DNA from 2 places in the Mesorhizobium sp. PL10 genome. Region 1 is predicted to be linked to the other one. Evidence: predicted binding sites of a transcription regulator. Region 1 holds the regulator's gene; the other holds the start of a gene.
The links. The regulator PhoB, encoded in region 1, activates phosphate uptake and scavenging genes when phosphate is short. The targets are predictions, from matches to a motif close to TGTCATNNANCTGTCAT.
Positions count from the first base shown of each region.

Region 1 (11,151 bases):
AGTCAACATCAACAATCTGGCGGCGGTGCCGTCGATCGTTTTCGGCCTGCTCGGCCTCGCGGTGTTCATCAACTTCCTCGGCATGCCGCGCTCGGCCGCCTTCGTCGGCGGCCTGGTGCTGACCTTGATGACGCTGCCGACCATCATCATCGCGACGCGCGCCGCCCTTGCCGCTGTGCCGCCGTCGATCCGCTCGGCCGCACTCGGCCTTGGCGCCTCGAAGATGCAGATGGTGTTCCAGCACATACTGCCGCTTGCCGCTCCCGGCATCCTGACCGGCACCATCATCGGCCTGGCGCGTGCGCTCGGCGAAACAGCGCCGCTGCTTCTGATCGGCATGGTCGCCTTCGTCGCCGACTATCCGAAGACGCCTTTCGATCCGGCGACCGCGCTGCCGGTGCAGATCTACATGTGGGCAAACGAGGCTGAACGCGCTTTTGTCGAGCGCATGTCCGGCGCCATCATCATCCTGCTCGTCTTCCTCATGGCCATGAACATCACCGCGATCGTGCTTCGGCGCCGGTTCGAGCGGCGCTGGTAGAAAAAAGGCAATTTGGTATGAACATCATGACCGAACAGTCCCTTGAAAACGCAGTGGGCGACAAAATGAACGCCAAGTCGAACGAAGTCATCAAGATGCGCGGCGACAAGGTCGGCGTGTTCTACGGCGAGAAGCAGGCGCTGTTCGACGTCAATCTCGACGTCCGACAGAACCAGGTGACGGCGCTGATCGGCCCGTCCGGCTGCGGCAAGTCGACCTTCCTTCGCTGCCTCAACCGCATGAACGACACCATCGATTCGGCGCGGGTGACGGGCAAGATCACGCTCGACGAGGACGACATCTACGACAAGAACATCGACGTGGTCGAACTGCGCGCCCGTGTCGGCATGGTGTTCCAGAAGCCCAATCCGTTCCCGAAGTCGATCTACGAAAACGTCGCCTACGGTCCGCGCATCCATGGGCTTGCCAAGCGCAAGTCCGACATGGACCAGATCGTCGAATCCAGCCTGAAGAAGGCGGCGATCTGGAACGAGGTCAAGGACCGCCTGCAGGAGCCCGGCACCGGCCTGTCCGGCGGCCAGCAGCAGCGTCTGTGCATCGCGCGCGCCATCGCTGTGTCGCCGGAAGTGATCCTAATGGATGAGCCCTGCTCGGCGCTCGACCCGATCGCCACCGCCCGCGTCGAGGAACTGATCGACGAACTGCGCCAGAACTACACGATCGTCATCGTCACACACTCGATGCAGCAGGCGGCGCGCGTGTCGCAGCGCACGGCGATGTTCCATCTCGGCTACCTGGTCGAGGAGGGCGCCACCGACAAGATGTTCACCAACCCCGACGACAAGCGCACCCAGGATTATATTACCGGCCGCTTCGGCTGAGTCGTCCAGCGGTTGAATTTTCAGGCACGAGGACCAGGATCATGGGTGAACATACCGTCGCCTCCTTCGATGAAGAACTGGGGCAGATCAGCAAGCTGATCCGCGACATGGGCGATCTGGCCGGCTCGATGGTCAGCGGCTCGACCAAGGCGCTGCTCACTTCGGACAATGCGCTGGCGCAGCGGGTGGTTTCCGACGACGCCATCATGGACGCGCGCCAGCGGGAGCTCGACGACCGCGCCATCACGCTGATCGCCAAACGCCAGCCGATGGCCAACGATCTGCGCGCCGTGGTCGGCTCGATCCGCATGGCAGGCGACCTTGAACGCATCGGCGACCTCGCCAAGAACATCGCCAAGCGTGTCGGCACCGTCGGCTTGAGCGTCACGCCGCGCGACCTGTCGCATTCCATCGATGCGATGGCGCAGCTGGTGCTGATCCAGGTGCAGGGCGTGGTCGAGGAATATGCTGCCGCAGATGCGGCAGCGCTGGCGAAGCTCAGGAATGACGACGAGCGCATCGACGTCAAATACACCTCGGTGTTCCGCGAGCTCTTGACCTACATGATGGAAGACCCGCGCAACATCACGGCCTGCACGCATCTCCTGTTCTGCGCCAAGAACCTGGAGCGCATCGGCGATCATGTCACCAACATCGCCGAAAATGCGTATTATGTGCTGACCGGCCAGCAATTGCCCGCCAATCGCCCGAAGCAGGACGAAACGGCGATGGCCACATCGCCCTGATAAAGGTGAACTGCTGATGATTGCGCCACGCATCATGGTCGTGGAGGATGAGGAGCCGCTGGGCGTGCTGCTCCGCTACAACCTCGAATCCGAAGGCTACCAGGTCGAGGTGGTGACACGCGGCGACGAGGCCGAAATCCGGCTGCAGGAAAATGTTCCCGACCTGCTGGTGCTCGACTGGATGGTACCGGCGGTGTCCGGCATCGAGCTGTGCCGGCGGCTCAGAATGCGGCCCGAGACGGAACGGCTGCCGATCATCATGCTGACCGCGCGCGGCGAAGAGAGCGACCGGGTGCGCGGCCTGTCGACCGGCGCCGACGACTATCTGGTCAAGCCGTTCTCGACGCCGGAGTTCATGGCGCGGGTGAAGGCGCTGCTGCGCCGCGCCAAGCCGGAAGTTCTGTCCAGCGTGCTCAAGGTCGGCGACATCGTGCTCGACCGCGAGTCGCACCGGGTCTACCGCAAGAAGAGCGAGATCCGGCTCGGGCCGACGGAGTTCCGGCTGCTCGAATTCATGATGCGCCATCCCGGCCGTGTGTTCTCGCGCAGCCAGTTGCTCGACAATGTCTGGGGCGAGACGATCTATATCGACGAGCGCACGGTCGACGTGCATGTCGGGCGCCTGCGCAAGGCGGTCAACAATGGCCGCATGCCGGATGTGATCCGCACCATCCGTGGCGCGGGGTATGCGATCAGGGAAGACTGATCAGGCAACGCTCTTTCCAGCGCCCGCTCGCGCCTGCACGCCCGGCGCGAAAATCTCCTGGTCGACAAAGGTCAGCGCGCGCATGGCGCAGCCTTCGCGGATCAGCGGCAGCTCGTTGGGCTCGGTGTCGAAGGAGATCGACTTCGAGTGCTGGCCGCCGGCGGTCTGGGCAATCGCTTCGCGCAATGCCGGTTCGATCAGATCGAACGCGGCGGCGCTGACGCCGACCATGGCGACCGGTGCTGGATCGATCAGCGCGAAGAGGCTGCCGAGGCCGAAGCCAAGCGCCTCGCCGGCCTTGCGATAGGCTTCGCGCTCGGGCCCATCGGTCTCGCGGGCACGTGCAGCCAACGCCCGCATGTCGGCGTCGCCGACATCGACCGGTTCGGCATCCTCGCTCATCATTTTGGCGCTGCGCCAGATGGCGTAGTTGCCGGCATAAGCCTCGACGCAGCCGCGCCGCCCGCAGCGGCACAGCGCGCCGCCGGGCCGATGGATCATGTGGCCGAACTCGCCGCCGGAGGAATGCGTGCCGGTAAACAGTTCGCCCTTCAGCACCAGCCCCATGCCGATGCCGTGCGAGAGCAGGATGGCGATGAAATTGTCGCGGTAGCGCTCAGGCTGGCGCCATTGCAGCGCCACTGCCATCATGTTGCAATCGTTTTCCATGGTGGCCGGAATCCCGAATTCCGCTTCCAGTATGTCGGCGAAGGCAATGTCGGTCAGCGGCGTGATCGGCGACCACAGCATGGCGCGCGCCTGCGAATCGGTGATGCCCTGGATGCCCATGGCAATGCGGGCGATGCTCTGGACATCGAGGTCGGGGTCCTCGAGCCGCCGCCGCACGATTGCCGTGCATTCGCCGATCAGCTCGTCGCGCGGCATGGTCAGCGTATCCAGCCGGCGCTGCTCCTCGGCGACCACCTGGCCGGCATAGTCGATGACGGTGACGGAAAGGAAATTAAGCGACAGCACCACGGTCATCACCGCCGCCGCTTCCGGATTGAGGCCAAGGCCGACTTGCGGCCGGCCGCGTTTCAGCGCGCCGGTCTCGCCTGGCTTGCTCTCGGCCAGGATGCCTTCCGCAATCAGGTCGGACGAGATTGCCGATATGGTCGAATGGCTGAGGCCGGTGGTCGCCGCGATCTCGGTCCGCGACGGTTGGCCGGCCCGGCGCACGGCCGAAATCACCATCGCGCGGTTGCGACGGCGCAGATCGTCGTGGCGGATTCCAACCGACATCTTTCTTTTTTCCTCCCGGTCCTCCTCCCGCCTCATGATAGTGACGGCGGTCGGTGACACCAGCAAATATTGGCAGAAGCAGGCCGCGCTGTCATTGTTTATTGCGAGCCTCGAAAAAATTCGCTGAGGCCATCAGATTCCATCAGAATCGATGTTGACAGCGTCTCGCCGTTGGACCAGTATTTTTTCGAGGCTCGAAAAAATAGAGCCTCTGTGTGCCGGCCTTCGGGCCAGTTTTGTCGCGCCGCGCGCGGCGCAGGGAGGATTATCATGAACAGATTTGCAGCCGCCATGCTGGCGGGTGTCGCCATGTCGCTGACGCTGGTGTCGGTCGCGCAGGCGAAGGACAAGGTCATCGGCGTGTCGTGGTCGAACTTCCAGGAAGAGCGCTGGAAGACCGACGAAGCGGCGATGAAGGCGGCGATCGAGGCGGCCGGCGACAAGTACATTTCCGCCGACGCGCAGTCCAATCCCGGCAAGCAGTTGACCGACGTCGAAAGCCTGATCTCGCAGGGCGCCAACTCGCTGATCATCCTGGCGCAGGACGCCTCGGCCATCGGCCCGGCGGTGCAGAAGGCGCTGGATGAAGGCATCCCGGTCGTCGGCTATGATCGCCTGATCGAGAACAAGGACGTCTTCTACCTGACCTTCGACAACAAGGAAGTCGGCCGCATGCAGGCCCGCGAAGTGTTCAAGGCGAAGCCTGAAGGCAACTACGTCTTCATCAAGGGGTCGGGTTCCGACCCGAATGCCGATTTCCTGTTCTCGGGCTCGATGGAAGTGCTCAAGGAAGCCATCGATTCCGGCAAGGTCAAGAATGTCGGCGAGGCCTACACGGATGGCTGGCTGCCGGCCAACGCCCAGAAGAACATGGAACAGTTCCTGACCGCCAACGACAACAAGGTCGATGCTGTGGTCGCGGCCAATGACGGCACCGCCGGCGGCGTCGTCGCGGCGCTGACGGCGCAGGGCCTGGCCGGAACGGTTCCGGTCTCGGGCCAGGACGGCGACCATGCCGCGCTGAACCGCATCGCCCTCGGCACGCAGACCGTGTCGGTGTGGAAGGACGCGCGCGAACTCGGCAAGAACGCCGCCGAGATCGCTTCGCAGCTGGCCGACGGCAAGAAGACCGGCGACATTGCCGGCGCCAAGGACTTCACCACGCCTGGCGGCAACACCGTCAAGTCGCTGTTCCTGACCCCGGTTGCCATTACCAAGGACAACCTCAACGTCGTCATCGACGCCGGCTGGATCAAGAAGGACGAAGTCTGCGCGGGTGTCGCCGCCGGCAGCGTCGCTGCCTGCAACTGATCTGCCGACTTCAAGTAGAGTAACGCCGCGGCTGACAGGCCGCGGCGTTTTTTCAAGGCAATTTGTGTTTCCGCCGCGGGCGGCTAACTTCTAGGCTGTGGTTCGGCATCCGCGTCAGACGGCAAGCCGCTGGGAGGACATCATGACCGACACGACCTCGACTTCGCAGGCCGACACCGCGCGCGCGTCGGAACTCGGCGCGGTCGCGCGCTTCCTGAAGGCGACGGAGATCGACACCCGCATGCTCGGCATGGTCGGCGCGCTGGTGGTCATCTGGGTCGGCCTGCACATCCTGTCGGGCGGTCTTTTTCTGACACCGCGAAATCTGTGGAACCTGTCGGTGCAGACATCAGCAGTCGCCATCATGGCCTCCGGCATGGTGCTGGTCATCGTCATGCGCAACATCGATCTGTCGGTTGGATCGGCCGAAGGGGTGATCGGCATGGTCATGGGCTTCGCGCAGGTGCATTTCCTGGTGCGTTTTGTCGGGCTTGAGCTTGGCAATCCCTGGATCTGGGTGCTGGCGCTGGCGATCGGCCTGGCGCTCGGCCTTCTCATCGGCGCCTTCCAGGGTTTTATCATCGCCTATCTCGAAGTGCCGGCCTTCATCGTCACGCTCGGCGGCCTGCTGGTCTGGCGCGGTGCGGCCTGGTGGGTGACCAGCGGCCAGACCGTGGCCCCGCTCGATGCCACCTTCCAGCTGATGGGTGGCGGTCCCGCCGGATCGATCGGCGCGACCTGGAGCTGGGTCGTCGGCATCGTCGCCTGCCTTGCCGTGGTGTTCGCGCTGTTCAACGGGCGCCGACAGCGCAAGCGTTTCCGCTTTCCGCTGCGACCGATCTGGGCCGAGACGCTGATAGGCACTGTGACCTGCGCAGTCATCCTGGGCGCGGTGTGGGTTGCCAATTCCTATCCATGGCCGGTCGGTATCGTGAAGCGATATGCGGAGGCCAACAACATCGCCATTCCCGAAGGCGGGCTGTTCATCGCCCATGGCATCGCCATTCCGGTGCTGATGGCTGTGATGGTGGGCATCGTCATGACCTTCATCACCAAACGCACGCGTTTCGGCCGCTATGTCTTTGCCATTGGCGGCAACCCGGAAGCCGCCAACCTCGCCGGCATCAACACACGCTGGGTCACCATGAAGGTGTTCATGATCATGGGCGTGCTGGCTACGATCGCCGCTGCCATCTCGTCGGCCAGGCTGAATTCCGCGACCAACGCACTGGGCACGCTGGACGAGTTGCTGGTCATCGCCGCCGCCGTCATCGGCGGCACGTCGCTGGCCGGCGGTTCGGGAACCGTTATCGGCGCCATGCTGGGCGCGCTTTTGATGCAGTCGCTGCAGTCCGGCATGGTGCTTCTCGGCGTCGACTCGCCGCTGCAGAGTATCGTCGTCGGCGCAGTGCTGGTCGTCGCGGTGTTTCTCGACACCGTCTACCGCAAGCGCGTTTAGGAGGAGAACGATCATGGAAAAGACTGCCTCCGCAAACACCGGCACAGCGCTGATCGACATGCGCAACATCTCGATCGCCTTCGGCGGCATCCGCGCCGTCGACGATGCATCCATCGATCTTTTCCCGGGCGAGGTCGTGGCGCTGCTCGGCCATAACGGCGCCGGCAAGTCGACGCTGATCAAGATCCTGTCGGGCGCCTACAAGCGCGACGCGGGCCAGATCTTCGTCAACGGCCAGGAGGCGGCGATCTCCAACCCGCGCGACGCCAAGAAATACGGCATCGAGACGATCTACCAGACGCTGGCGCTGGCCGACAATGTCGACGCTGCCGCCAACCTCTTCCTCGGCCGTGAGCTGATGACCGGCTGGGGCACGCTCGACGATGTCGCCATGGAAGCCGAGGCGCGCAAGGTGATGGGCCGGCTCAATCCGCGTTTCCAGCGCTTCAAGGAGCCGGTGATCAAGCTGTCGGGCGGCCAGCGCCAGTCGGTGGCGATCGCGCGCGCCATCCTCTTCAACGCCCGCATCCTGATCATGGATGAACCGACGGCGGCACTTGGGCCGCAGGAAACGGCGCAGGTCGGCGAGCTAGTCAAGCAGCTCAAATCCGACGGTATCGGCATCTTCCTGATCAGCCACGACATCCATGACGTGTTCGAGCTTGCCGACCGTGTCTGCGTGATGAAGAACGGCCAGGTCGTCGGCACTGCGCACACCACCGATGTCACCCAGGACGAAGTGCTCGGCATGATCATCCTCGGCAAATGCCCACCCGGCGCCATTCCCGGGCCGGGCGCGCTGAAGATCGCCGCCTGAGACATGCGCCATCATCGGCGGACGGTCATCTTCTCGATGTGCGATCGATAAGCCGGCTAATATGTGGACGCGATGTGCCAGCTGTCACGATGGTTTGGCCTCGCCATTGTGTTGGCGCGGTGACATGCCATAAGGGTTCCAGATACATGGGCCGCAGCATCCTTTGAAGAAGCTTTTCCCGATCGTCGCCTTCATTGCCGTCGCGCTTATCAGCCTGACGATGGCGGGCTTCGCCTACTTCGCCACCCAGGAGGCGGCGCGGATCAAATTCGAGGCGACGGCCGACGATGCGCTCAACCGTATCGAAAGCCGCATCGACCTGCATCTTTCGCTGCTGCGCTCGACCCAGGCCCTGTTCGACGCTCGCAATGGCGAGATTTCGCGAAGTGAGTTCAAGGCCTTCTTCACCGCGCTCGACCTCGACACCAATTTCGCCGGCATGCGCGGCATCGGTTATCTCAGGCTGGCCAAAGCCGGCGATGAAGCGGCGGTCGAGCGCGACATGTTGCGCGACCGCGGCGTGCCCCACACTGTCTATCCAGACACGGCGCAGTCCTGGCGCACGCCCGTCGTGCTGTTCGAGCCGCTCGATCCTGCCAACGAGTCGACCATCGGCTACGACATGTTTACCGAACCGGTGCGGCGCGAAGCGATCGAAAAGGCGATGGCCGATGACGCACAGCATGCAAGCGGCCTGGTTCAACTCGGCCAGGGCACCGGCGCGGCGCAGACCTTTACCGGCTTCCTGGTCTTCGTCAGGCTCAATGTCGAAACCGCTCCGGATGGCATCAACGCCTCCAGGTCGTCGACATCAGGCCTTCTCTACGCCGCTTTCCGCGCGCGCGACTTGTTCCAGACCGCGCTCAGCCGCACACCGCTGCTGCCGGTCAACACCGAGGTCTATGACGGCAAGGTCGACGCCGGCAATCTTCTGTTCCAGTCGGAAACGCCGCCGGTTGCGAGCTTTGGCGACAGGCTGTTGGTGACGCGCAAGATCATCGTCGCCGGCCGGTCGTGGACGGTGTTGTTTCGGCCGACCAGCGCTTTCTCGCAGCCGTCTTCCCGCGCCATTCCGGTGATGCTCGGCCTGTTCGGGTTGCTCCTGGCCGGCGCCATCGCTCTGGTGGCCCGCTACCAGGAGCGCGCCTATGACGCCAAGTCGTTGTTGCACGAGACGACGGAAAAGAGCCTGCTCGAAAAGGATCTGATGCTGCAGGAGATGAAGCACCGGATCAAGAATTCGATCACGCGGGTGCTGGCGATCGCGCGCCAGACGGCGGCGCACGCCACCGACGTAAAGGAGTTCTCGTCCTCGTTCTCGGCCCGCCTGCAGGCAATGGCGGCTTCCCAGGACATGCTGACGCGCTCGCGCTGGCAGAAGGCCGACCTTGGCGACCTCTTGCGCATCGAGCTTGGCCAGGTGTTCGGCAAGGAGCTTCCCGACGGGATATTGTCAGGGCCTCAGGTGCTGCTCGACGAGACGACGACGCAGGCGCTTGGCCTTACCTTCCATGAACTGGCGACGAATGCGCTGAAATATGGCGAGGCCGGCAATTCGGTTGGCGCGCTGAAGGTCGACTGGTCGTTCCAGGGGCGTGGGGCCGACAGAATGCTGGTGCTGAATTGGCGCGAGGCCGGGCAGAAGCAACTCGAAGCGCCGGCCAAGACCGGCTTCGGCACCAAGCTGATCGATCTCAATGTCACGCGCGAATTACGCGGCACGATCAGCCGGAATTTTCGCGCCGACGGGCTTACGGTGGAAATCAGGATTCCGCCGCCTGATACAGGCAAACAAACGGAGACCGGCTGACCGGTCTCCGTCTCGATTGTTTGACGCTTTTGAAGCGGATCAGCAGCGAGCGGTGTAGAGCCGGCCGCGATTGTCGCGATACTGGCAATAGCCATTGCGCAGGTTGCGCACCAGCAGACCGGAACCGGCACCAACGGCTGCGCCGATGAGCGCACCCTTGCCACCGCCAACCAGGCCGCCGACGCCGGCGCCAACCAACGTTCCGACACCAACGTCCTGCTCGGTCGTGCTGCAGCCGCTGACGGCGACCACTGCAACCATGGCAATAATCACTTTCCGCATTGAGTCTCTCCTCACTTTCGTCCTCACTTTAGTAAGCTCCAGCCGCCATTTAGCATGAAATACCGGCTTTTGCCCGCTCGAACTTATTGTTGGTGAAGATAGTCTTTTTCGGGGCGCGTCCCATTCGACGCAACCACGATGTTTGAAATCTGCAAGGATGCGTCGAGCGAACCATCCGGGCGCACGTTCCAGACGATCTGGTCGTAGTCGTCCTCCAAGGCGGGATCGACGGCAAGACACTTGGCAACGACATGCTGGGCCTGACCCTGCACGTCACCCATGGCGAAAGGCCGCTCGGCGGTGCATGCCTCTGCAGTCTCGAACACGCTGACCGGCACCGGCAGTTCGCGGCATTCGGTCATGCTGTTCGAACAGCCGATAACCAGAAGCAAAGCGGCAATGTGTTCCACGGCGAAAGATCCTCTCGCCATAAGAACGGTCGACACCCGTCAAAGTTCCTGTGATGAAAGTTGGGAGCGTTGATATGGCCAGGAGCCAGACCAGTCCTCTCAGCTCAACCTGATTTTTGGAGCAGCGTGAACCGGGAGCGATCCCGGCTCAGCCCAGTTGCGACGCCACGATCAGCACGATGGCGACGACGAACGCGACAGCGGCGAAGCGAAGCAAGGGATGCCAGGCGTGCGGCAAAGGCGATGCGGAGGCATCAGGGTCCTGAAAGCCGCTCATCGACACGCGGGCGGCCTGCTCCAGCCTGTTCATATCGGCAACCGTCAAGATCATTCCTCCCATAGGTGCGTGTAGGCTGCGGCCGAAACGTCGGTTGAATCGGTCAAGATCCAGCAATCTCTGGGTACCACAGCATCGGACTTTATGGTGAACAGCCGGTTAAAGAATCCCGCGCTTTGGTTCTCTGGTTCGACGCAATTCCCAACGAGAGCGCTACGCGCTTTTCCCGGAAAAACCGTCCACTTCCTGGAATTGCTCAGGGCAAGTCCGGCCGCTCACTCGGTTTCGAAATTGCCGTGCGGTACGACAAGCCGATACTCGAGACGGTCGCCGGTGATCTCCAGTGTCGCCGTGCCGTTCAGCGATGCCGGCACGACACGTTCGAGGGCAACGCTGCCGAAGCGTTTCTCAGTGCGCCTGTTATCATTGGCGACAATGGCCTCGACCCAGGTCAGCGACAAAGCCGGCTTGTCAGCAGCCTCAGTAATGCTGGACAGATTTGCGGTTACCTCGACAAAGCCATCCCGCCGCGCGAGGGCGCCGTAACTGAATGAATTGACGGCGAGCTCGTGCATGGCCAGGCCGATATGAAGCGCGGCGTTGGGATTGAGATATGGATTGACGCCATTGAAGCGCAGGCTCTGTGCGGGATCGGCGCCGTAGCGCACGACCTGGCCACGGACAAGCTCGCGTAGTGCAGCACCCCGC
Region 1 is NZ_JBSKBR010000001.1:318,643-329,793, forward strand. It holds gene pstA (phosphate ABC transporter permease PstA) at 1-541, shown strand, start outside; gene pstB (phosphate ABC transporter ATP-binding protein PstB) at 559-1,383, shown strand; gene phoU (phosphate signaling complex protein PhoU) at 1,425-2,129, shown strand; gene phoB (phosphate regulon transcriptional regulator PhoB) at 2,146-2,835, shown strand; gene ACWGTO_RS01625 (ROK family protein) at 2,836-4,077, opposite strand; gene xylF (D-xylose ABC transporter substrate-binding protein) at 4,348-5,388, shown strand; gene ACWGTO_RS01635 (sugar ABC transporter permease) at 5,531-6,847, shown strand; gene ACWGTO_RS01640 (ATP-binding cassette domain-containing protein) at 6,861-7,664, shown strand; gene ACWGTO_RS01645 (CHASE domain-containing protein) at 7,828-9,474, shown strand; gene ACWGTO_RS01650 (YMGG-like glycine zipper-containing protein) at 9,514-9,756, opposite strand; gene ACWGTO_RS01655 (hypothetical protein) at 9,840-10,166, opposite strand; gene ACWGTO_RS01660 (hypothetical protein) at 10,315-10,497, opposite strand; gene ACWGTO_RS01665 (sensor histidine kinase) at 10,719-11,151, opposite strand, start outside.

Region 2 (11,151 bases), on a different contig from region 1:
CCAAATTGCCTTTTGATCATGGTCTTGAATTCGACATCATGCGCATAGCGCGTGCTCGCCGATATGGCCTTTGATTTCGGCTCGAAGCCCGGGAACCAGTTGCTCATTGTGGCGGAAACGTCTTCTTGCTGGTTCGCTACAAAGTCCTCATAGCAGACGTGGGCCACTCTGCGGCGATCAACAGTGTTCAGATAATTTTTCCACCTGATTTCGCTATCGAGAATGTGCAGCGCGACATCCTTGACAACCTTTTCGCTCAGAGTTGTCACCATGGGAACTCCAGCCAGTGTCTCCTGGCTGTCGAACGGCTGTCCCGTATGCAGCATCGAGAGCAGGCTTATGGTCTGATCGATCTTGTTTCTCCTGGAGAGGAAGACATAGAACGAGTTGCCGTCGTCATCGCCGATTGAACTGCGCGCGAATGGCAGGTTTTCGAAGAAGATCTTGGCGGCGAATACGCCGTTCTCAGTCCTTTTTGCCAGGAGACGGCTACCATAGGCGGGCGCCAGCTGATTGAGCTTTTCAAGGTCCATGCTGTCGTCGGCCGACCACCGTCTCATCAGCGGCAAGGCATACTGCCACTGGAAATACTCCGTGGGTATTCCCAGACCCAACTGCTGCAAGACCTGACAATAGGAGTGGCCCGCCGTTCGCGGAGTCGTGCAAATCAGGATTTTAGCTGGGTTTTCTGCAGAGCTTTGGCGATCATATGTCGCGGCGATATACTCGCTGTATAGATCGTCGAAATGCATTTCCGGAACCAACCTCACCACTACACGCCAAATTTTCAGACGGCAGACAGGAACCCCAGGATGAGCAGTGCCTGGTCCAGTGTCATCAATGACGGAGGATCGCCCGCGTCGATATTGTCGACAAGCCACAGGTCAGGCCGTGTCAGCCGCGTGCGGTCGATGGCTTGCCTGTCAATGACCTGGCTGCCACGGCTGTACATCAGCAGGATGCGGGCGTCGATTCGGGCGGCGATTGGGAACAGATCGTATTCGCGGCCGGTCAGGGCGGCGAAATTTCCCGTCGTGGCCGGGTCATAGGCGAGCCGGAAGCCATTGGGGCCGGCTGCGATCCTGTTCTCGACATAGCGATTGAACACTGCGTCCTCGACAGGGCCTGTGACGGCTCTGGTGGCGCTCAGATAATCCTTGGCTGCTGCGCGGGTTTCGAATGCAAGCGTACTTTCTCTGAGGACTTCGTGTCTCATCGCGTCGACTCTTGGTCCGCCTAGCATGGGTACGTCGTTGAGAACGATTCTAGCGGCCTTGGAGCGAGTCATCTGCAGAAACAGCAGCAAAATCGTGCCGCCCCACGAAGTGCCGATGAAGTGGTTCTCCGTGCCGGCGAAGTCGCCTAGCGCAAGCAGGCATTTGGAGTAGACGTTGATGTCATATCCCGAACCCAGATAGGCGCTGCGCCCGCGTCCCAACAGGTCGGGACAGATCACCAGGAAGCCGTTACGGCACAGGAAGGTGGCGAGGTAATCAAAGTCGGCACCGTTGCCGGTAAAGCCATGCAGGCAGAACACGGTTGCGCGCGGGGTACCGGCGGGCTGCCAGATGCGCACGAACATTGCGGCATAGCGGTCGTCCAGCCGGATGAGGATCTCTTGCGTCAGCGCCTCGGCGGAGCCGGCCGTATCCATCAGACGTCACGCTTGCGGACGGCACGCTTGACCGAGCCGCGGTTGTCGATGAAGTCGCGCTTCCAGAATACCGATTTGTCCAGGTTGATGCGCTTGGCTTCTTTGATCATCGGCAGGATGTGGGACGAAGACCGCGTCGCCAGCACCGTCACGGCGGTGGCATCGCCGCCGGGAAAGGGGTTGAGTGGCCCGCCATTCGTCGCCCAGGCCTCCGCTATCTCGCGGCTGGTTTGGATCCAGCCTACATAGGCGACGATGGCGTCGTCGATCGACCCGATCATGTGGGTTTGCTGGTCCAACTGATAGCGTAGCGTCTTGACCATCAGGCCAAATTCGTAACCGTCGAACGGTGGATAGTGCGCAATGAAGTTGCAAACAAGCCCAAGCGAAAGCGGATTGCTGGGGATACGGGAAAACAGAAGACTGCTCATGCCAGGATTCTTGACCCCACCCACCCCAGATCATAACCATCAATCCGTACTCGCCATAAAATGCGAAAACAATTGGAATTAGCATGCTGCCAAAGACGAAGCAGGAGAACAACAATGGCCGATGACAGCCCTTTCACCGTCGATGCGGACTGGTTGCAGAGCCGTCTTGGCGAACCCGGCCTGACGATTGTCGATGCGTCCTGGTATCTGCCGGCACAGAAGCGCGACGCGCGCGCCGAGTATGAGGCGGCGCATATTCCGGGCGCCCGTTTCTTCGACCACGATGCGGCCTCGGACCCGGATGCCAAGCTGCCGCATACGCTGCCTTCGCCACAGCATTTCGCGCAGTATGTCGGCACGATGGGCATTTCGGCCGACGACACCATTGTCGTCTATGACGGTCCGGGCTTCTTTTCGGCGCCGCGCGCCTGGTGGATGTTCCGTGTCATGGGCGTGTTCCAGGTCTATGTGCTGGACGGCGGCTTCGACCGCTGGAAGGCGGCGGGCGGGCCAGTGACGGCGGAACCAACCAAGATCGCGCCAAATGTGTTTCATGCCGATTTCGACGCCGTCCGCGTCGCCAGCCTTGCCGACATGCGCCGCATCGTCGAAACGAAAGAGAGCCAGATAGCGGATGCCCGTGGCGCCGGCCGCTTTACCGGGGTCGAGCCAGAGCCTCGCGCGGGTGTGCGTTCCGGCCACATGCCTGGCGCGCGCAATGTGCCTTATTCGGCGCTGTCGCAAGATGGCGCGCTGTTGTCGAAGGATCAACTGCGCAAGGCCATTGAAGATGCCGGCATCGACCTGTCGAAACCTGTCGTCACCTCTTGCGGCTCCGGCATAACGGCGGCTGTGGTCACGCTGGCGCTGGAGACGCTCGGCCACACCGACAATCGGCTCTATGACGGCTCATGGACGGAATGGGGCGGATTATCCGATACGCCCGTTGCAACGGGCAAGGAATGATGGCGATGGAAAACGGTGCGCTGGAAGACATCGAAGTTACGGTGACGTTTCTGGAAATGCACGTGCCGCCGGCCTATTCGCCGCCCGTGCCCTACAACAAGCAGGTCGCGCTGTTGAAGACCAAGGACATTCCACTGCACTTCTACCGCTATCTGATGGATCGCGTCGGGCGCAAATGGCACTGGGTCAATGTGCTGCGGCTGGACGACGACGAGCTTGCCGCCGGCATCCACCGCGAGGACCGCGATATCAGGGTGCTTTATCTCGACGGCGCGCCGTCGGGTTTTTTCGACCTCAAGCCGCATCTGCCTGAGGAAGTCGAGCTCGCTTATTTCGGCATGATGGAGCATGCGACCGGGCAAGGCATAGGCCGTTGGTTCCTGGGCGCGGCGATCGCCGCCGCTTGGTCCTACGGCCCGAAGCGCGTGACGGTTCAGACCTGCACGCTCGATCATCCGGCCGCCTTGCCGCTCTACCAGAAGCTCGGTTTTGCGCCGGTGGCGCAAAAGAAGGAGACCGTGCATCCGCTGCCGTTTTCCGAGCGCTCGGCCAGCGTCATGCGGCCGTAATCTCTCTCCGAAAACTGAACCATCTGTTCGTCGGCGCTTCTGGCCGCCTTTGCCATGGTGACGCCCACACTGACGCGACCGATATTGAAGCAGCCCGGCTTGAAATAGCCGGGCTGCCGGCGGTCTCACAGCCTTGGCAGGAATCGGGTGGGAAGCACCTGCGTGGCGGCATACTTTCCGGTCAGCGACACCGGAGATTCAGCCATGACCGTTCTGTTCAAAGCCTTGCCGACGGAAGATGTGAGAGCGCTGCAGCGCGGCGGGCCGGACGCCTACGGGCAGACGCCCGAGCGCAGGATTTCCGGCGGCGACGGCGTGCCGTGCCGGCATTGCCTAAGCAATGTCTCGGCTGGCGAGGGCTATCTGATCCTGGCTTACCGGCCGTTTCCGGCGTTGCAGCCTTACGCCGAGACCGGGCCAATCTTCCTGCATGCTGACGAATGCGAACGCGCAGCCGAGGCTGAAGCGCTTCCAGACATGCTTGAGAGCAGCGACTATATCGTGCGCGGCTATGGAGCAGATGACCGCATTGTCTATGGCAGCGGCGGTGTCATTCCTACGGAGGCCATCCTGGCGCGGGCAGAGACGCTGTTTGAGCGCGACGACATCGCCTATGTCCATATCCGCTCGGCGCGAAACAATTGCTATCAGTGCCGCATCGAGCGCGCGTGACGGCAAGGCAAAAAGATGCCCGCCGGTGGTCTGGCGGGCAGTTGGGAACCGTGTGACGGCACGCGCCGTCAAGTTGGCCGCTCTGTCTGCGCAGGTTTTTCGAATGCCCGATGTGAAGCACTTCACACAGCGCCGCCGATCGTCGCGAACACGGCGGCGCGCGCAGCCGTAGCCGGTTGAGAGTTGTCGCACTCCCGTCGCATTCGTCCTGTAGAAAATGAGTGTCGATGGATTTGCCGACCGCGGATGAACCGGCGGGAATCTCGACGACTGAGGAAGCGGGGCTTTGGCTCCGCTTTTTTGTTGCCCGCTCTATTCCGCGCCAAGAAAAAGCCCGCCGGAATGACCGGCGGGTGAGGAGGCAGAAACGTCTTGAAGTCTGGTCAGGCGGCCAGAACCGCCTTCGGTTCGACCAGCTCATAGCCGAGCGCTTCGGCGACAGCGCGATTGGTGATCTTGCCCCTGTGGACATTGAGACCGTTGCGCAGATGATGGTCGTCGACCAGCGCCTTCAGGCCCTTGTCGGCCAGCTGCAGGCCATAATGCAGCGTCGCGTTGTTGAGCGCGTGCGCCGAGGTGACAGGCACGGCGCCTGGCATGTTGGCGACGCAATAATGGATGACGCCATCGACCTCATAGGTCGGCTCGGCATGGGTGGTGGCGTGCGAGGTCTCGAAGCAGCCGCCCTGGTCGATGGCGACGTCGACCAGCACCGAGCCCTTCTTCATGCCCGACAGCATTTCGCGAGTCACCAGCTTGGGTGCAGCCGCGCCCGGGATGAGCACCGCGCCGACGACGATGTCGGCGGAGAAGCATTCTTCTTCCAGCGCCTCGACAGTGGAATAACGGGTATGGACGCGGCCGGTAAAGAGGTCGTCGAGCTGGCGCAGACGCGGGATCGAGCGGTCGATGATGGTGACATCGGCGCCAAGGCCGACCGCCATGCGGGCGGCATGCAGGCCGACGACGCCGCCGCCAAGCACGGTGACCTTGCCGGGCAGCACGCCGGGCACGCCGCCGAGCAGCACGCCGCGGCCGCCATTGGCCTTTTGCAACGCGGTGGCGCCGGCCTGGATCGACAGGCGGCCGGCGACTTCCGACATCGGCGCCAGGAGCGGCAGGCCGCCGCGGTCGTCGGTTACCGTCTCGTAGGCGATTGCCGTGACGCCGGAGGCGAGAAGACCCTTGGTCTGTTCCGGATCCGGAGCCAGGTGAAGATAGGTGTAAAGGATCTGACCGTCGCGCAGCTGCGCCCATTCATTGGGCTGCGGCTCCTTGACCTTGACGATCATGTCGGACTTGGCGAACACGTCGGCGGCGGTCTTGGCAATGGTGGCGCCGGCGGCGCGATAGGCATTGTCATCGGCGCCGATGCCGGCGCCGGCGCCGGTCTCGACCAATACCTCATGGCCATGCGCGACATATTCGCGGACCGAGCCCGGCGTCATGCCGACGCGGTATTCGTGGTTCTTGATTTCCTTGGGGCAACCGACGCGCATCGTCTTCTCCTGATCCGGCCCTTGGGGCTCGTTCCCTGTATGAACTCAGTGAACCACGAATCGTTGCGCAGGTGTTTGCGAATGCGCTTGCGTGGGATCGCCTGTTTCGATAATCGTTGCGCCAAATCGCATGATTTTCGCAGGAATCACGAAAAATGCCGCTCGACAGGATTGATATCGCCATTCTCGAGACTTTACAGAAGGATGGGCGCATACCCAATGCGGCGCTCGCCGAAAGGGTCGGGCTGTCGCAATCGGCCTGTTCTCGTCGCCTCGACAATCTGGAGAAATCCGGGACCATTCGCGGCTATCACGCCCGGCTTTCGAATGCCGCGCTCGGCCACCAGATGACAGCGATCGTGCATATATCGCTGTCGGGACAGTTCGAAAAGACGCTGTCGGATTTCGAGGCGGCGATCAAGCGCTGCCCGAATGTGCTGTCCTGCCACCTGATGTCGGGCGAATACGACTACATCCTGCGCATCGCGGCCAAGGACCTTGTCGACTATGAGCGCATCCACAAGGAATGGCTGTCCGCGATGCCGCATGTGACCAAGATCAATTCGTCGTTTGCCTTGCGCGAGATCGTCGATCGGACCGCCATGGGCATGAAGCCGGAACTGGCTTAACGCCAAAGGCAAATCCGGACGTCCTTCCCAATATAGCAGGCGCCTTCGCGGCGAAGCTCTTGCCAACGTTCATCGCCGTGCGTTGCGCGAATGTCGGAGTTCGCATAGCCCGCCCACACATCACCGTCCTTGTAGACAACCGCCCAGTAATCTTTCGACATTTCACCAGCGCCACTATGCGTATCAGGGTAGTCGATACCGGCAAAAACCTGCCGAGGCCCCTGGATATTAAAATCGCCGCCAGTCTCGATTTGATAGGAGCATCTTCCGGAGATGCGAGTCTGACCGTCAACAACGAGCAAGCAGCGGCCCCATTTGTAGCCGCCCGGTAAACGATGCTGTGGTTGCGCATGCAAAGGCGAGAACGAAAACGCAATTGCAAGGGCAGCCGCTAAAGTTCGTCCGAGCATCTCGTCATCCGTTGTGATGCAGCCAATCCAAAGAGTGACCGGACACTGTTGGATCCGCCCAGAGCGCCTGTCGAAACAGTGCTTCGCAGCGTGGTCTCCTCGAAGATTATATCATCGACCAAGTCGGATTTTTGTCACGTGACGTTGCGCTGCTAGAAGGCGGAGGCCTCGGTGACGATCCGATCCATCGGGATATCATGCGGTTGCGGGTAGATGGTGGCGATCCGCTGCAACTCGTAGCCGACGCCGATGACCAATGGCTTGAAAGGCATCGTGGCCAGCGTGCGGTCGAAAAAGCCGCCGCCATAGCCCAGGCGGTAGTTTTTGGGATCGATGCCGACGATCGGCGAAATGACAATGTCGGGCAGCACCGGATCGCCTTTGGCGGGGATCGGGATGTTCCAGACGCCCTTTTCCAGCCGGTCGCCAGGGACGTAGGCGCGGAACATCAGCGGCTGGGCCTTCTCGATGACGATGGGCAGGGCCGTGCGGCCACCGCGCTCGTTGATCGACGCCATCCATGGCCGCAGGTCCGGCTCGCCCCGAAACGGCCAATAGAGGCTGACCATACGGCCGGCGATGTCGCCGATCACCGCGTCCAGGCCGTTGGCAATCCGCTGCGACCTGGTTGTGCGCGCATCGGCCGAAACCGCCAGTCGCGCCGCGATCAGCCGTTCGCGCTCGACCTTTCGCCAGCGCCTGACGTCGGACCAGTCGGATAGCGGCACGCGAAATTCCGGGTCGAGTTCGTGCATGAAACAAGGCGGCGAGGCGTATAGCGCCGGGCCGTCGTGATCTTTGGCGTCGTCATCGTCGTTGGCCATGCTCACTCCCGTGGTCCTGCCGTGTGAGGCTATACCCGTCTGAACCTGACAACGTAGGCATTCACGACATTGGAAGGCGAGTCTGGGGCAGCCTTGATGCATGGCAGTCCTGCGCACCACGACATTGTTGCGGTGCACAAGAACCACTAAATACGGACGGTGAAAACGAGATGAGTGCGATGAACGAAACAAGCCATCATGTCGTTGTCGTCGGTGCGGGATTCGGCGGTCTCGAACTCACCCGCTCACTGGCCGGTGCACCCGTGCGCATCACCATGATCGACAAGCGCAACCACCACCTTTTCCAGCCGCTGCTCTACCAGGTGGCGACCACATCGCTCGCAACCTCCGAGGTTGCCTGGCCGATCCGCCATCTCTTGCGCAATCGCAAGGATGTGACGACCCTTCTGGGCAACGTCATCGGCGTCGACCGTGCCGGCAAACGTGTAATGCTCGAGGACGGCAGTTCGATCGCCTACGACACGCTGGTGCTCGCCACCGGCGCCCGCCACGCCTATTTCGGCCATGACGAATGGGAGCCCTTTGCGCCTGGGCTGAAGACGCTTGAGGACGCCACTACCGTTCGCCGCCGCATCCTGCTTGCCTTCGAGCAGGCCGAGCGAGAGACCGATCCGGCCACGCGCCAGGCGTTGCTGACGCTGGTCATCGTCGGCGGCGGCCCGACCGGGGTGGAGCTTGCCGGCACCATTGTCGAACTCGCGCATGAGACGCTGCGGGGCGAATTCCGCAACATCGACACGCGTGAGGCGCGCGTGGTGCTGGTCGAGGCCGGCGACCGGATCCTGGCCAATTTCGCGCCGGAACTGTCCGACTATGCCCGCAAGGCTCTGGAACGGCTGGGCGTAACGGTCGAACTCGGCCGCGCCGTTACGCGCCTCGATGCCGAAGGCGTTGTCTTTGGCGAGACGCATCTTCCGGCAAGGACGATCCTGTGGGCCGCTGGCGTCGCCGCTTCGCCCGCAGGAGAGTGGCTGGGAGCGCCGGTCGACCGGGTGGGCAGGGTGATGGTCGAGCCCGATCTTACCGTGCCGAACAATCCGGAGGTCTTCGTCATCGGCGACACTGAGCATGTGTTGCGGCCGGACGGCAAGCCGGTACCCGGCGTGGCGCCTTCCGCAAAGCAGGAAGGCAGGCATGTCGCGGCAACGATCAAGGCGCGGCTGGCCGGTGATAGCGCGTCGCGCCCTTTCCGCTACAAACATGCCGGCGACCTGGCGACGATCGGCAAATGGGCAGCCGCGATCGATTTCGGCTGGATCAAGCTGACCGGCTGGCTCGCCTGGTGGCTGTGGGGCGTGGCGCATATCTACTTCCTGATCGGCTTCCGCAACCGACTGTCGGTATCGCTTAGCTGGCTATGGATCTATTTCACCGGCCAGCGCAGCGCGCGGCTGATCACCCAGGGCGACGACGACAAGGGCTGACATCGTCCCTCCCGCCGCGGTTAATCATCCAGGCGTCACCTTTTGCTGATCGACTGACTTCCCGATGGACACGGTCGGTTTTCGGCGCGAAGCTCCCGCCGGGGCTGGGATATCGTCACGTCGCTGGGAAGGAAAACCGATGTCGCAACTCACCCACCCCGTCTCTCGTCGCGGTTTTCTTGCCGGTGCGGCCGCTAGCGGGGCGCTGATCATTCTGCATCCGTTCTCCGCCCGCGCTGAGGCCAATCAGGCGCATCTGAGGATCATGGAGACGACAGACATCCATGTGAATGTGCTGCCTTACGATTACTACGCCGACAAAGCGAACGACACGATGGGCCTGTCGCGGACGGCCTCGCTGATCGCGGCGGTGCGCAAGGAAGCCACCAACGCGATGCTGATCGACAATGGTGATCTGCTGCAGGGCAATCCGATTGGCGACTACATCGCCTACGAGAAGGGCCTCAAGGATGGCGACCTGCATCCGATCATGAAGGGCATGAACCTGCTCGGCTATGAATGCTCGACGCTCGGCAATCACGAGTTCAATTACGGCCTGTCGTTCCTCGACAAGGTGCTGGCCGGTGCCAATTTCCCTTTCGTGTGCGCCAATCTGATCCGTGGCACCGAACTCGCCGTCAACCCGCGCGACGACAAGCTCTATCTCAGGCCCTATGTCATCCTCGACAAGAAGATCAAGGACGGGTCGGGCGCCGAACAGCCGATCAAGATCGGTGTCATCGGCTTCGTGCCGCCGCAGGTCATGGTCTGGGACCTGAAGAATCTGGAAGGCAATGTCCGGACGCGCGACATCGTCGAGGCGGCCAAGGCCTGGGTGCCGCAGATCAAGGAAGAGGGCGCCGACATCGTCATTGCGCTCTCGCATTCCGGCATCGATACCAAGCAGGGCGACGGCATGGAGAACGCCTCGTTCTTCGTTGCCGGCGTCGACGGCATCGACGCGGTGTTCACCGGCCACCAGCATCTGGTCTTCCCTGGCAAGAAGGATTTTCAGGCGCTCGACGGCGTCGACACCGAAAAGGGCACGCTGCAAGGCAAGCCGGCGGTGATGGGCGGCTTCTGGGGATCGCATATGGGCCTGATCGACCTGCTTCTGGAGCGCGACGGATCGAAATGGCGCGTGGTCTCGGCGACCTCGGAAGCACGGCCGATTTACGAGCGCGTCGACAAGGCGAACAAGCCGACTGTTGCCGACGACCAGCGCATCGTCGATGCGTTGAAGGCCGACCATGAGGCGACACTTGCCTATGTTCGCCGTCCGGTCGGCAAAACGTCGGCGCCGCTCTATTCCTATTTCGCGCTGGTGGCAGACGATCCGTCGGTGCAGATCGTCAACCAGGCGCAGAGCTGGTATCTCAAGGACATATTGAAGAGCACGCGGTGGAAGGACGTGCCGCTCCTGTCGGCGGCTGCCCCCTTCAAAGCCGGCGGTCGCAACGGCGCTGACTATTACACCGACGTGCCGGTTGGCGACATCGCCATCAAGAACGTCGCCGACCTCTATCTCTATCCCAACACCGTTCGCGCCGTCGAAATCACCGGGGCACAGGTCAAGGAATGGCTGGAAATGTCAGCCGGCATCTTCAAGAAAATCGAACCGGGCAAGGCCGACCAGGCGCTGATCGACACCGAATTCCCGTCCTACAATTTCGATGTGATCGACGGCGTCAGCTACAGGATAGACCTGTCGCAGTCGCCGAAATACGATGCCAAGGGTGGCGTCGCCAATGCCGGCTCCAGCCGCATCGTCGACCTCAACTTCGAGGGCAAGCCCATTGATCCCTCAGCGAAATTCGTCGTAGCCACCAACAATTACCGTGCCGGCGGTGGCGGCAACTTCCCTGATATCGACGCCTCGAAGATTATCTATGAGGCACCGGACACCAACCGCGACGTGATCGTGCGTTACGTCGTCAGCGAGGGCACGATCAATCCGTCGGCCGATGACAATTGGTCGTTCACGCCGCTGCCAGGAACCAGCGTCGTGTTCGAAACCGGACCCAGGGCGAAGGATTTTATCGCGGGGGTGAA
Region 2 is NZ_JBSKBR010000006.1:255,192-266,342, reverse strand. It holds gene ACWGTO_RS12685 (Stf0 family sulfotransferase) at 1-752, opposite strand, end outside; gene ACWGTO_RS12680 (alpha/beta hydrolase) at 788-1,654, opposite strand; gene ACWGTO_RS12675 (hypothetical protein) at 1,654-2,085, opposite strand; gene sseA (3-mercaptopyruvate sulfurtransferase) at 2,200-3,051, shown strand; gene ACWGTO_RS12665 (GNAT family N-acetyltransferase) at 3,057-3,620, shown strand; gene ACWGTO_RS12660 (DUF1203 domain-containing protein) at 3,825-4,292, shown strand; gene ald (alanine dehydrogenase) at 4,676-5,791, opposite strand; gene ACWGTO_RS12650 (Lrp/AsnC family transcriptional regulator) at 5,947-6,420, shown strand; gene ACWGTO_RS12645 (hypothetical protein) at 6,417-6,830, opposite strand; gene ACWGTO_RS12640 (5-formyltetrahydrofolate cyclo-ligase) at 6,983-7,654, opposite strand; gene ACWGTO_RS12635 (NAD(P)/FAD-dependent oxidoreductase) at 7,834-9,099, shown strand; gene ACWGTO_RS12630 (bifunctional 2',3'-cyclic-nucleotide 2'-phosphodiesterase/3'-nucleotidase) at 9,239-11,151, shown strand, end outside.
Region 2: a site for PhoB is predicted at 9,122-9,138, ahead of ACWGTO_RS12630 (bifunctional 2',3'-cyclic-nucleotide 2'-phosphodiesterase/3'-nucleotidase). Genes of this name have one in related genera too.